Regions from separate parts of the Nonomuraea sp. H19 genome, predicted to be linked through region 3. Evidence: riboswitches for the same ligand, from Rfam matches in the RefSeq annotation. Region 3 holds a riboswitch; each other region holds the start of a gene.

Region 1 (3,884 bases), on a different contig from region 3:
CGCGACCCCGCGCATGCCGGAGCGTCTGAACTCCCCGCTGGACTCCGGCCTGGACAAAATCGAGAAACAGGAACGCAACGCCGGTCATTGACGCATGGAGGATGCGATGGGAAGTCCGATGGATGGGTTCTCCTACAGCTCGGGAAAGCTGCAGTCCGGCGCGAAGGGTGTCGCCGATTCGTCGGACCTGTTGCACAAGCCACGGGCGGAGTTCGCGGCGAACGCCGCGCAGACGGACTCCTGCTTCGGCCTGGTGCCCAAGGGTTCGGAGGAACTGGCCAGAAATTACCGGGCGTTCTACGAAAGCGCCGTCGAGTGGGTCGGAATATATGGGGGCAACGTGGCGAACGCGGGTCTGAAGCTGGGCCAGGTCAGGATCAACTACGACGCCGCGGACCGGCCAGGCCGATGATGGCGTATCCCACCGGGCCCGAGTTCAACCCTCTGGACGACCTGGCGCGGATCACTGAAGAGGCGGAGCAGGACCACCGCCGCTTCCAGGCCGCGCAGAGGGAGATCGAGACGATCAACGGTGTGGGGGACAGTGCGGCCGGCAAGGTCCAGGCCCGCGCCGATGCCGACGGACGGATCACTCAGATCACGTTCGACCCGCGCGTCATGAAGATGAGCAGCCGGGATCTGGCTGAGGAGGTCACGCTCGCGGTCCAGCGCGCGCAGGATGACAGCGCCCTGCGACGCGAACGCGTGCTCCGCGACGCCATGGGCGGCCTGCCGGCCACCCCGGAGCAGGCGCTGGAGCAGTTCGACAGGACCATGCAGACCTTCAGCCGGGCCATGGACGAACAAGAGTCCCGTCTCGACGCGATCTTCCGCGAGATGGACGGCCGCTAGGAGCCGGCGCGCAAACGGGTCGGGGCCCGCACCCTTGCAGGTGCGGGCCCCGACCGTTGGGCTGTGCCGTGTCAGGCGGGAACGATGTTCTCCGCCTGCGGGCCCTTCTGGCCCTGGACGACGTCGAAGGCTACCTTCTGGCCCTCGACGAGCTCACGGTAGCCACCGTTGGAGACGATGTTGGAGTAGTGCGCGAAGACGTCGGCGCCGCCGCCGTCCTGCGCGATGAAGCCGAAGCCCTTTTCAGAGTTGAACCACTTCACGGTTCCGGTTGCCATAATTAGCTCCTTTGGATAGGCGCAGGGACGGAATCCACACCGTGTGGATCCGTGTCGCTGGGATGAGTCCCATCCGGAGATGACCGGAAACAAAAACGCACCTGAAGATGTTCGTCAGGTGCGCACAAGTCTTTATGGGTACCACAACTGCAACTCCTTCAGTCTACCCGAGCCCTAGCTGTGGTGCAAACACCTGCCGTCAGGAGTGGACCGCTCGGATCTCCGTCACGACGAACTCGTCCACGATGTGCTGGTTCTGCACCAGATATCCGACCACGCCCGCCACCGCCTCCACACCCAGAGCGGCGCGCACCTGGCCGCTCAGGAGGTACACCAGGGGAGTCGACGGCTGGTCGATCGCGAACTGGCGGCCGTGGCGATGCACGTCGTGCAGGGCCCTGATCGGTACCGGCCGCGCCGAGGTGAACCACACGGCGACCTCCCACAACGGCAGCGCGGGATCGGCTTCGGCTTCGGCCGTGGCGTGGTAACAGGTGACGCAGCCGTGCCCGGCATGCTGCCCGTGCGGGCAGGTCCATTGGGCGATGTCGGCCCGGCTCTGGTCGTGGTTGCTCAGTATCGCCGCCTCGGTCACGCGGCGGCGTGCTGGTCGTTGATCCTCGGACGGGCGGGAGAAGTTGCTGGTGATGATCGGATCCCTTCGCTCCCACATTCCGATATCGACCTTAGTCCCCGATGACGGTTCCGCACATGGGCCCCCGCCGACGCGCGCCTGCCGATCTCGGCCCGCCTCCGCTGCCGCGCCCGGCCGGTCCGCCCATGCGGTGCTATCCGGCGTTCACGTTGGCGCTGGCGAGGCGGGTACGCAGTGCCGCCCTGACAGCCGGCCATTCGCCGGCGACCACCGAGAACATGGCCGAGTCCCGCAACAGTCCCTCCTCGCCCGGCGCCCACGAAGGTGACCAGCTCCGCAACACGCCTTCGAAACGCGCCCCCAGGCGCTCGATCGCGCGGCGCGACCGTTCGTTGCGGGCATCCGTCTTGAGATCGACCCGGGTCACGCCGAGGGTCTCGAACGCGTGGGTGAAGAGGAGGAACTTCGCCTCGGCGTTGATCCCGGTGCCCTGCGCCGATGCGGCGAGCCACGTCCAGCCGATCTCGATGGCCCGCAGGTCCTGCCGGCCGGGCCACGTCCTGGGATCCCAGAACGCGGTGCACCCCACGGCCAGGCCGTCCCGCACCCGTACCTGCGCAAAGGGAGTCAGACCCTCGCTTTCCCTCTCGAACTGCGCCGCAAGGTACGCCTTCATCTCGTCGGCTCGCGGCACCAGCGTAAAGCCGTACGCGGACCGGTCCTCCTCGGCGGCCCGCGCCAGGTCGGGCGCGTGGCTCATCGTGAGCGGCTCCAGCCGGACGAGTGATCCATGGAGCACGGGAACATCGAGCCGCAGGCTCATCGGAGTCCTCCTCATCGTTCCTGGCGTTGGCACCTTTCCCGCGTCCCCGCAGGCAGGTTGCCGGACCGTCACTGGGCCAGGTCCCTCGGATCCTCTGGATGAATCTTGATACGAGATCATGCCGGACTGCGCGAAAGGCGTCAAATGCCCACGAACGTGTGTAACTTTCATGCCGCGTCGGTGGCCTGGCACAGCTCGACACGCGGATTCTTCACGGATTGCGCTTCGGATCTTGACAGTTCTTGTTGCCGGCCCAACACTCGGAGCCGCCCGAAAAGTATGTGACATATCGCAGCGTGTTAACGCTAACACTGACCGTTATCCGGAGGTCGTTGAATGAGACGATTGCGGGTGGCCACAGCCGCCCTTCTGGTGCTCTTAGGCACCTTCCTGCTTCCCGCCGCACCGGCGGCGCAGGCGGCGGCCAAGACGGTTTACATCCCGTCGCGCTGGGCCAGCACCGGCGAAGTCCCGTGGGTCCAGGAGCGTACGAAGGAGTCGGCCAACTTCATCCTCCTGTGGGGCGACCGGTCGGGCACGAATCCGAAGACCGCGCCCTCGCCGTACAACTTCGATCCCGACAACATGCTCAGCCAGCTGGAGAACCTCTACTCCTTCTACGTGAACACCATGAAGTTCACGCCGGAGACCGGCCTGCTGGCTCAGCACAAGATCATCGTGATCGTCACCAGGACCTGGTCGAACGCGCCGCTCGACGCGTGGGCGACGGGCGGCTCGACCGACGGCCGGGTCGGCGTCATCAACATCGCCCCCGGGGCCGCTCTGCCCGGATCCTGGGGGCTGGCGCACGAGCTGGCGCACGTGTTCCAGAACTACACCTTCCTCGGCCGGTCCGGGTACGGGTTCACGCACCCGAGCGCCGGCACGTTCTGGGAGGCCAGCGCCGAGTTCATGGCGATGCAGGTCTACCCGAAGACGGCCGCCGGCGACCTCACGAGGTTCATCCGCACCGAGAACCTCGCCTACAGCAGCAGCCGGCACCACTACGGCGCCTGGATGCTCCTGCAGTACATCAAGGACCGCGACGGCCTGGCGATGTTCAACCGCCTCTGGAACGAGGCCAGGAACACCGAGCACCCGCTGGAGACCTACCGCCGCATCGCGGGCATCGACCAGGCGGAGCTCAACCGGCGGATGGGGGAGTACGCCCAGCGCAACGTCACCTGGGACTACTCCAACCGGGCCGACTTCATGCCGTTCATCAACAGCCTCTATCCGTTCATCACCGCCTACAACGGGGTGGCGGTGGAGGCGGTCAACGCCGCGGCCGGGCACTTCCGCATCTCCGACGCCCTCGCGCCGTCCGACTACGGCT
Region 2 (3,884 bases), on a different contig from region 3:
TCCGGGTGCGCGTCGAGGAACTCGCGGTAGGCCACCAGGCCGCGCACGATGTTCTTCGACAGCTCGGTGCGGTCGATGCGGACGATCAGCTTGCGGTCGCCGACCTGCTCCCTGATCGCGGCCATGTGCGACTCGACGTCGGGCTCGCAGGCCCGCTCCCACAGCGCCGCGCCGTCCACGCCGAGGCTGTGCACGCCGACGCGGGTCGTCCTGCCCTCGTAGGTGACGCTGCGGCCGACCCGGTCGACCTCGGCGCCCAGCAGCGCCTCGCAGCAATCCATGAACGCCCCCGCCCAGCGCCCGGTCAGGAACCCGGCGTGATCGGCGCCCAGGATGCCTTCGAGCACTTCTCCGGCCACCTCGTCGGGCAGCAGGGAGAAGTATTCCGGCGGCGCCCACGGGGTGTGGCTGAAGTGGGCGATGCGCAGGTCCGGCCGCTCGGCGCGGAGCATCGCCGGAGTCAGCGTGAGGTGGTAGTCCTGCACCATCACGCGGGCGCCGTGCCCGGCCTCCTCGGCCAGCGCCAGCGCGAACGCGCCGTTGTAGTCACGGTAGGACTCCCACTCGCGCGCGAACCTCGTGCCGAAGTTGGGCGCGTTGGGGATGTCGTAGAGCAGGTGGTTGACGAACCACAGCGTGGAGTTGGCCACGGCGTTGTAGGCCCGGTGGAAGGTGGCCGACGGGATGTCGAGCATCCGCAGCGGGCCCGTGTCGTAGCCGGCCTGGTCGATCCGGCCGCCGGGAGCCAGGCGTACGGCGCTGCGGTCGTCGTCGGACAACGCCGCGCAAACCCACAGCACGCCGTCGTCTTTCGCCACACCGGACAGCCCGGACACGAGACCGCCGCCGCCGCGCTTCATGGTCAGCTCGCCGTCGTCGGAGACGGTGAAGGAGACGGGCCCTCTGTTGGAGGCCACCAGAACGCTGTTCATACAGGCTCCCTTCGATCATAGGATCCCAGCTATGGCGCTTGATGAGCTAACCGAGGAACTCGCCCGATCCGCCGCAGCCGGAGATCATCGCGCGCTTGGCGAGCTTTTGGCCAGGATCGAACCCGATGTGATGCGGCACTGTGCCCGGATCCTGCCTTATCACCAGGACGCGGAGGAGGCATCCCAGGACACCTTGCTGGCTGTGGCCCGCAACATCGGGCGGTTCGAGGGCCGGGCCAGGTTCAGCACCTGGCTGCACATCGTGACCGCCAACTGCGCGCGCACCACCTACCGCTCTCTCAAACGCCGGGCGGCCGAGCAGACCTCGGACGAACTGCCGATGCAGAAGCCCGACGTGCGGCGGGTCAGCGTGATCGCGGGCTCGCGGCTCGACCTGCTCGACGCGATGGAGGCGCTGGAGGCCGACAAGCCCGACCTGGCGCAGGCGCTGGTGCTGCGCGACATCGTCCAGCTCGACTACAACGAAGTGGCCGAGCAGCTAGGCATCCCGCTCGGCACCGCGAAGTCACGCATTCACCAGGCACGCAAATACGTGCAGGCCGCCCTGGGGGAGGACTATCGCTGAGACTTGGCGTCTCATTTGCTGAGACAGATGGCCGTTCCGGCTACTCCGGCAGGTACAGTCTCTGTCAACAACTGAATATTGCTCATCCAGAGGGGTGGAGGGACCGGCCCTGCGAAGCCCCGGCAACCCTCCCGGCTTGTGACTCGCGACCTGGCGAGGCCGACCGGGACAAGGTGCCAATTCCGGTTCGCGGTCAAGGTGGCCGTGGGCGAAGATGAGGGAAGGCCTCGCTTCATGTCGCTCGACTTTGGTCCTGCTGTCGCTCTGTCCTGCCGCGAGTGCGGCACGCGCTACCCGCTGGGTCCCAGCTTCGCCTGTCTGGAGTGTTTCGGGCCGCTCGAGGCGGCCTACGATTTCGGCGGCGTGAGCCGCGCGGACATCGAGTCGGGTCCCGCGAACATCTGGCGCTACCGTTCGCTGCTGCCCGTGCCGGCCGACGTGATCAGCAAGCCCAACATGAACCCGGGCTGGACCAAGCTGGTCAAGGCGGGCAACCTCGGGCGGGCGCTCGGCATCGAGTCCCTCTACGTGAAGGACGACTCGGGCAACCCCACCCACTCCTTCAAGGACCGAGTGGTCGCCATCGCCGTCGAGGCGGCGCGCAACTTCGGTTTCCACACGCTTTCCTGCTCCTCCACCGGCAACCTCGCGGGCGCGGTCACCGCCGCGGCGGCGCGGGCCGGGCTCGACGCCTGCGTGTTCATCCCGGCGAACCTCGAAGAAGCCAAGATCACCATGGCGCGGGTGTTCGGCGGCAAGCTGATCGGGATCGACGGGACGTACGACGAGGTCAACAGGTTCTGCTCCGAGCTGATCGGCGACCCTCTGGGTGACAAGTGGGGGTTCGTCAACGTCAACCTGCGGCCTTACTACGCCGAGGGCTCCAAGACGCTCGCGTACGAGATCGCCGAGCAGCTCGGCTGGCGGCTGCCCGAGCAGATCGTCATTCCCATCGCCTCGGGCTCGCAGCTCACGAAGATCGACAAGGGCTTCAAGGAGCTGGTCGCGCTGGGGCTGGTCGAGGACACGCCTTACAAGATCTTCGGGGCGCAGGCGGCCGGGTGCTCGCCGGTGTCGGCGGCCTACAAGGCCGGGCACGACGTCGTCCAGCCGGTCAAGCCGGACACCATCGCCAAGTCGCTGGCCATCGGAAACCCGGCGGACGGGCCGTACGTGCTGGACATCGCCCGGCGCACCGGAGGGGCCGTCGAGGACGTCACGGATGCCGAGATCGTGGCCGCGATCAAGCTGCTGGCCTCGACGGAGGGCATCTTCGCCGAGACCGCGGGCGGGGTGACCGTGGGCGTGCTCAAGAAGCTCGTCGAGACGGGGCAGCTCGATCCCGAGGCCGAGACCGTGGTGCTGAACACCGGAGACGGGCTCAAGACGCTCGACGCGATCAGCGGCGACGCCGCCAAGCCCACCGCCGTGATCCGGCCCTCTCTCGACGCGTTTCGTGCGGCTGTCTGACTACCAGGAAAGCGAGTTATAACCATGAGCGTCTCTGTGCGGATCCCAACGATTCTACGCACCTACACCGGGGGCAACGCCGAAGTGAGTGGCGAAGGCGCGACTCTTCGTGACGTCCTCGCCAAGCTCGACTCCGACTACCCGGGGATCGGCGCGAGAATTCTGGATGAATCGGGCAAGATTCGGCGTTTTGTCAATGTTTACGTGGGGGAAGAGGACGTCCGTTTCGCCCAAGGGCTCGACACTCCAGCCCCTGAGGGCACGCAGATCTCCATCATCCCGGCGGTCGCCGGCGGCTGAGTGCAGTAGATCACATCCTTGAAGGCGCCCCTAGTGGGCGCCTTCTCCTTTTCGTCACCAATTCAACGTTGAACAACCTCCCTTGTGCGGAAATGCGTTGTTTGTGGTTTGACTCTGTTGCCAAACGCTGTGCCACAGGTATGGTCGAGGGCGATCGTCTGGCTGATTTTCCGTTAAGTCAGGCGATTACAGGTCTCGCGGTGGAATGGGCGAGATCTGTTAGCCCAGTAAGAGGAGTCGGAAGTGGCGCAGGGCACCGTCAAGTGGTTCAACGCGGACAAGGGCTACGGCTTCATCGCGGTAGACGGTGGTAAGGATGTATTCGTCCATTACTCAGCGATCCTGATGGACGGGTATCGATCTCTCGAACAGGGGCAGCGCGTCGAGTTCGAGATCACGCAGGGCCAGAAGGGACCGCAGGCCGAGGCTGTCCGCGCGGTCTGATTCACGTCACTGGTATGCACCGGCGGCATCGCACGGCAGCGCAGTCCGTGCGAGCCCGCCACCTCCCTTTCGTCGAGACTGACACGGCGGGCCGCTCGGGGCGGCTCGCCGTTCAGGCCGATTGACCTGGGAAGGAACGCCAGGTACGGGGT
Region 3 (3,884 bases):
GGAGAAATCACCATGAAGAGAGTTGTGTTCGATGTCGCGGCTCTGATCGCACGGGTGGCGACCGGCGTGATCTTCGTGGCCCACGGCTGGGAGAAGTGGCAGAGCGGAATGGGCGCAACGACGCAGGGGTTCAGGCAGATGGGGATCCCCATGCCCGGGCTCGCCGCCGGTTACGCCACCGTCGTCGAGGCCGTCGGCGGCATCTTCCTGATCCTCGGCCTGCTGGTGCGGCCTGTGGCGCTGCTCCTGCTGATCAACATGCTCGGCGCCATCCTCTTCGTGCACGGGACGAAGGGGGTCATGGTGACCACCGGCGGCTGGGAACTGGCCGGCGCGCTGGGCGCGCTCAGCCTGCTGTTCCTGGCGCTCGGCGGCGGCCGGATCGGGATCGACGGCCTGATCGGCTCGATCACCCGCAAGCGCTCCGAACGCCGCGCGGCGAAGGATGAACTGGCGGCGCACGGTCGCGGCGACACCGCCATGGGAGGGCCTGGAGCGGCCTCCCAGCGGACGGGAGGCCCGAGGACGCCCGCGGAGTCCGCGACGCCGGCCGAGCCGCCGAGGGTGCCCCGGCAGCCGACCCACGACGACGGCATGAGGGACATCGACTCCCTGGTCACCGACGACCAGCAGCAGCACCCGAAGCCGCCGAAGCCGCCGAACCGCTGAGCGTCAGCGGGCGACGAGGTCCCTCAGCGCCGCGATCAGCCGGTCCACGTGCTCCTGTGTGGAGCCGATGCCGATCGAGGCCCGTACCGCGGCGACCGTTCCGTCCTCGCAGCCTTCGACGCGCTCCTGGTCGTCGCGCTCGGGCGTACCGAGCAGGTGCTGCAGGAACGGGTGCGCGCAGAACTTGCCGTCGCGCACGCCGATGCCGTACTCGCTGGACAGCACCTCGGCCACCTCACGAGCCGAGTAGCCGTCGACGGTGAACGACACGATGCCCACCCGCGGGTGGTCGTTCCCCCACAGCGACAGCTCTCGTACGCCCTCGATCGAGGCCAGCCCGGACCGCAGCCGCGCGATCAGCCGCTCCTCCTCCCGTACCAGCGCCGTCCAGCCGGTGGCGCTGAGCGCGTCGCACGCGGCGGCCAGCGCGATGGCGCCCAGCACGTTCGGGGTGCCCGCCTCGTGGCGCGCCTCGGGGTCGTCGTGCCACTCGACGGTCTCTCCCACCGAGCGCACCGCGCCCCCGCCCTTGAGGTACGGCTCCCCCTCGGCCAGCCAGTCCCGCCGCCCGACCAGCACTCCGGTGCCGAACGGCGCGTACAGCTTGTGGCCCGAGAACGCCACGTAGTCCAGGTCGAGCGCGGTCAGGTTGACCTGCCGGTGCGGTACGAGCTGCGCCGCGTCCACCAGGATGCGGGCGCCGTGCCGATGCGCGATGTGGGCCAGGGCGGCGACGGGCCACAGTTCGCCGGTGACGTTGGACGCGGCGGTGACGACGAGCAGCTTCGGCCCGTCGATCGCGGCCAGAGCCTCGTCGGCGGCGCGTACGGCATCGCCGGGGAAGGCGGGCGGCGCCAGCCGTACGGACTGCTTCCACGGCAGGAGTGAGGCGTGGTGCTCGGTGTCGAAGACCACGGTGGTGGTCCCGGCGGGCAGGCAACCGGCCAGGAGATTCGTGGCGTCGGTGGTGTTGCGGGTGAAGATCACGGCGTCGTCGGGGCGGGCGCCGACGAACGCCCTGACCGTCTGGCGGGCCTGCTCGTACCTGGCGGTGGTGAGCTGGGAGGCGTAGCCGGCGCCGCGGTGGACGCTGGAGTAGGCCGGGAGCGCGGCAGTGACGGCGGCGCTGACGGGCTCCAGACAGGGGGCGCTGGCCGCGTAGTCGAGATTGGCGTACCCGACCAGCCTGCCGCCCTTGACCGGCACCTCGAGGTCGGCCCCCAGCACCGCCGGAATCGGCCGGTGGCCGGTGCCGGCAACGCCCGTGGGAGCCTGGGCGGGGACGGAGTTGAAGATCGTCAGCGTGGACACGGCACATCTCCTCAAGGGTCATCGGACCCCTGGAAGCAGCCACGGAGCCCGCGCTTGCCCGCCACCCCTCGTGGCGGACCAGGTCTTCACCCGGGGCACCCCGCCGCGGACGCGAGGGTTGCCGGCCAGCTAGCCGGGGCTTGTCGCTGGCACTCATGACCTATGTGCCGCACTATAACCCAACCACCGCCTTGTTTTGCAAGCCGCGAACTTCTGCGGGTCCTGACTCGTTGGTACCGGAAGTCGTCAATCGCGTGGCATGGAGGTGCACAGATGTTGGCCTGGGTGACGGACCCACAGATATGGATCGGCTTCTTCACTCTGGTGGCCCTGGAGATCGTGCTAGGGATCGACAACATCATCTTCATCTCCATCCTGGCCGGGAAGCTACCGCCGGAGCAGCGGGACAGAGCCCGTGTGCTGGGTCTGGCCGCGGCCCTGATCAGCCGCCTGCTCCTGCTGCTCGGGCTGTCGTGGGTCGTGCAGCTCACCGAGCCGTTGTTCGCCGTCTTCGGCCATGACATCTCGGGGCGCGATCTGATCCTGCTGCTCGGCGGCCTGTTCTTGCTGGCCAAGAGCGTCACGGAGATCAGCCACAGCATGGACGCCCCCGGCGACAAGGACGGCAAGAAGGCCGCCGCCGCGTCCTTCGCCTCGGTGATCATGCAGATCATGGTCCTCGACATCGTGTTCTCGCTCGACTCGGTCATCACCGCGGTCGGCATGGTGGACGAGCTCGGCGTGATGATCGCGGCGGTCGTGGTCGCGGTGCTGGTGATGCTGTTCGCCTCCGGGCCGATCAGCCGCTTCGTGGACAAGCACCCGAGCATCAAGATGCTGGCGCTGGCGTTCCTGGTGCTGATCGGCGTGGTGCTCGTCGCCGAGGGCATGGGCCAGCACATTCCCAAGGGCTACATCTACTTCGCGATGGCCTTCTCGGTCATCGTGGAGCTGCTGAACATCCGGATGCGCAGCAGGCACGCCAAGGAGCTGGAGCCGGAGGAGACTCGTGATCAAGCCTAAGATGAAGTAGTGCGCTTTGACCCCTGGAATCCGGATTTCGTGGCCTACCCGTACCGGGTCTATGACGAGCTGAGGCGCGAGGCGCCCGTCTGCTACTTCGAGCCGACGAACCAGTGGCTGATCTCGCGCCACGCCGACGTGAACACCCTGCTCAGGGACCGCCGCCTGGGCCGGTCCTACCTTCACGTCGCCTCCCACGAAGAGTTCGGCAAGCAGCCCGAGCCGGAGTTCCAGGAGCCGTTCTGGCGGGTGATCAGGGCAGGCATGCTCGACGTGGAGCCGCCGGTGCACACCAGGCTGCGCCGGCTGGTCTCCAAGGCGTTCACGCCGCGCATGGTCGAGTCCCTGCGGCCCCGCGTGCGGGCCATGGCCGAGGACCTGGTGGACGCGTACGTGGAAAAGGGCGGCGGGGATGTGATCGCCGAGGTCGCCGAGCCGTTGCCGGTGACGGTGATCGCGGAGATGCTCGGCATCCCCGAGAGCGACCGCGAGCTGCTGCGCCCCTGGTCGGCCGGCATCTGCGGCATGTACGAGCTCAACCCCGGCATCGAGGCTCAGCACACCGCGGTACGCGCGGCGGCGGAGTTCGCCGGCTACCTCAAGTCTCTGGCCGGCGAGCGCCGCGAGAAGCCCGGCGACGACCTGATCAGCGCGCTCACCCAGATTCCCGAGCTGACCGAGGACGAGCTGGTCGGCACCTGCGTCCTGCTGCTCAACGCCGGTCACGAGGCCACCGTGAACGTGACCGGCAACGGCTGGTGGTCCCTGTTCAGAAACCCGGACGAGCTGGTACGGCTGCGCGCGGACCGCTCGCTGCTGCCCACGGCCGTCGAGGAGCTGATGCGCTGGGACACGCCGCTGCAGATGTTCGAGCGGTGGGT

What was found. Region 3 has a riboswitch for S-adenosylmethionine ahead of ACTMTI_RS33190 (aminotransferase class V-fold PLP-dependent enzyme). Riboswitches for the same ligand answer to the same signal wherever they lie in the genome.
Region 1: linked by a shared signal. The riboswitch ahead of ACTMTI_RS40455 (GNAT family N-acetyltransferase) and the one ahead of ACTMTI_RS33190 (aminotransferase class V-fold PLP-dependent enzyme) in region 3 are both predicted to bind S-adenosylmethionine.
Region 2: linked by a shared signal. The riboswitch ahead of thrC (threonine synthase) and the one ahead of ACTMTI_RS33190 (aminotransferase class V-fold PLP-dependent enzyme) in region 3 are both predicted to bind S-adenosylmethionine.

What each region holds. Positions count from the first base shown of each region.
Region 1 is NZ_JBQHCV010000023.1:178,718-182,601, forward strand. It holds gene ACTMTI_RS40430 (hypothetical protein) at 1-91, shown strand, start outside; gene ACTMTI_RS40435 (hypothetical protein) at 107-412, shown strand; gene ACTMTI_RS40440 (YbaB/EbfC family nucleoid-associated protein) at 409-852, shown strand; gene ACTMTI_RS40445 (cold-shock protein) at 924-1,130, opposite strand; gene ACTMTI_RS40450 (hypothetical protein) at 1,330-1,803, opposite strand; gene ACTMTI_RS40455 (GNAT family N-acetyltransferase) at 1,919-2,548, opposite strand; SAM riboswitch class I at 2,542-2,653, opposite strand; gene ACTMTI_RS40460 (DUF6055 domain-containing protein) at 2,885-3,884, shown strand, end outside.
Region 2 is NZ_JBQHCV010000019.1:60,799-64,682, forward strand. It holds gene ACTMTI_RS35435 (alpha,alpha-trehalose-phosphate synthase (UDP-forming)) at 1-932, opposite strand, end outside; gene ACTMTI_RS35440 (RNA polymerase sigma factor) at 964-1,518, shown strand; SAM riboswitch class I at 1,598-1,739, shown strand; gene thrC (threonine synthase) at 1,753-2,988, shown strand; gene ACTMTI_RS35450 (MoaD/ThiS family protein) at 3,013-3,288, shown strand; gene ACTMTI_RS35455 (cold-shock protein) at 3,532-3,732, shown strand.
Region 3 is NZ_JBQHCV010000017.1:76,683-80,566, forward strand. It holds gene ACTMTI_RS33185 (DoxX family protein) at 13-669, shown strand; gene ACTMTI_RS33190 (aminotransferase class V-fold PLP-dependent enzyme) at 673-1,980, opposite strand; SAM riboswitch class IV at 2,026-2,141, opposite strand; gene ACTMTI_RS33195 (TerC family protein) at 2,266-3,003, shown strand; gene ACTMTI_RS33200 (cytochrome P450) at 3,013-3,884, shown strand, end outside.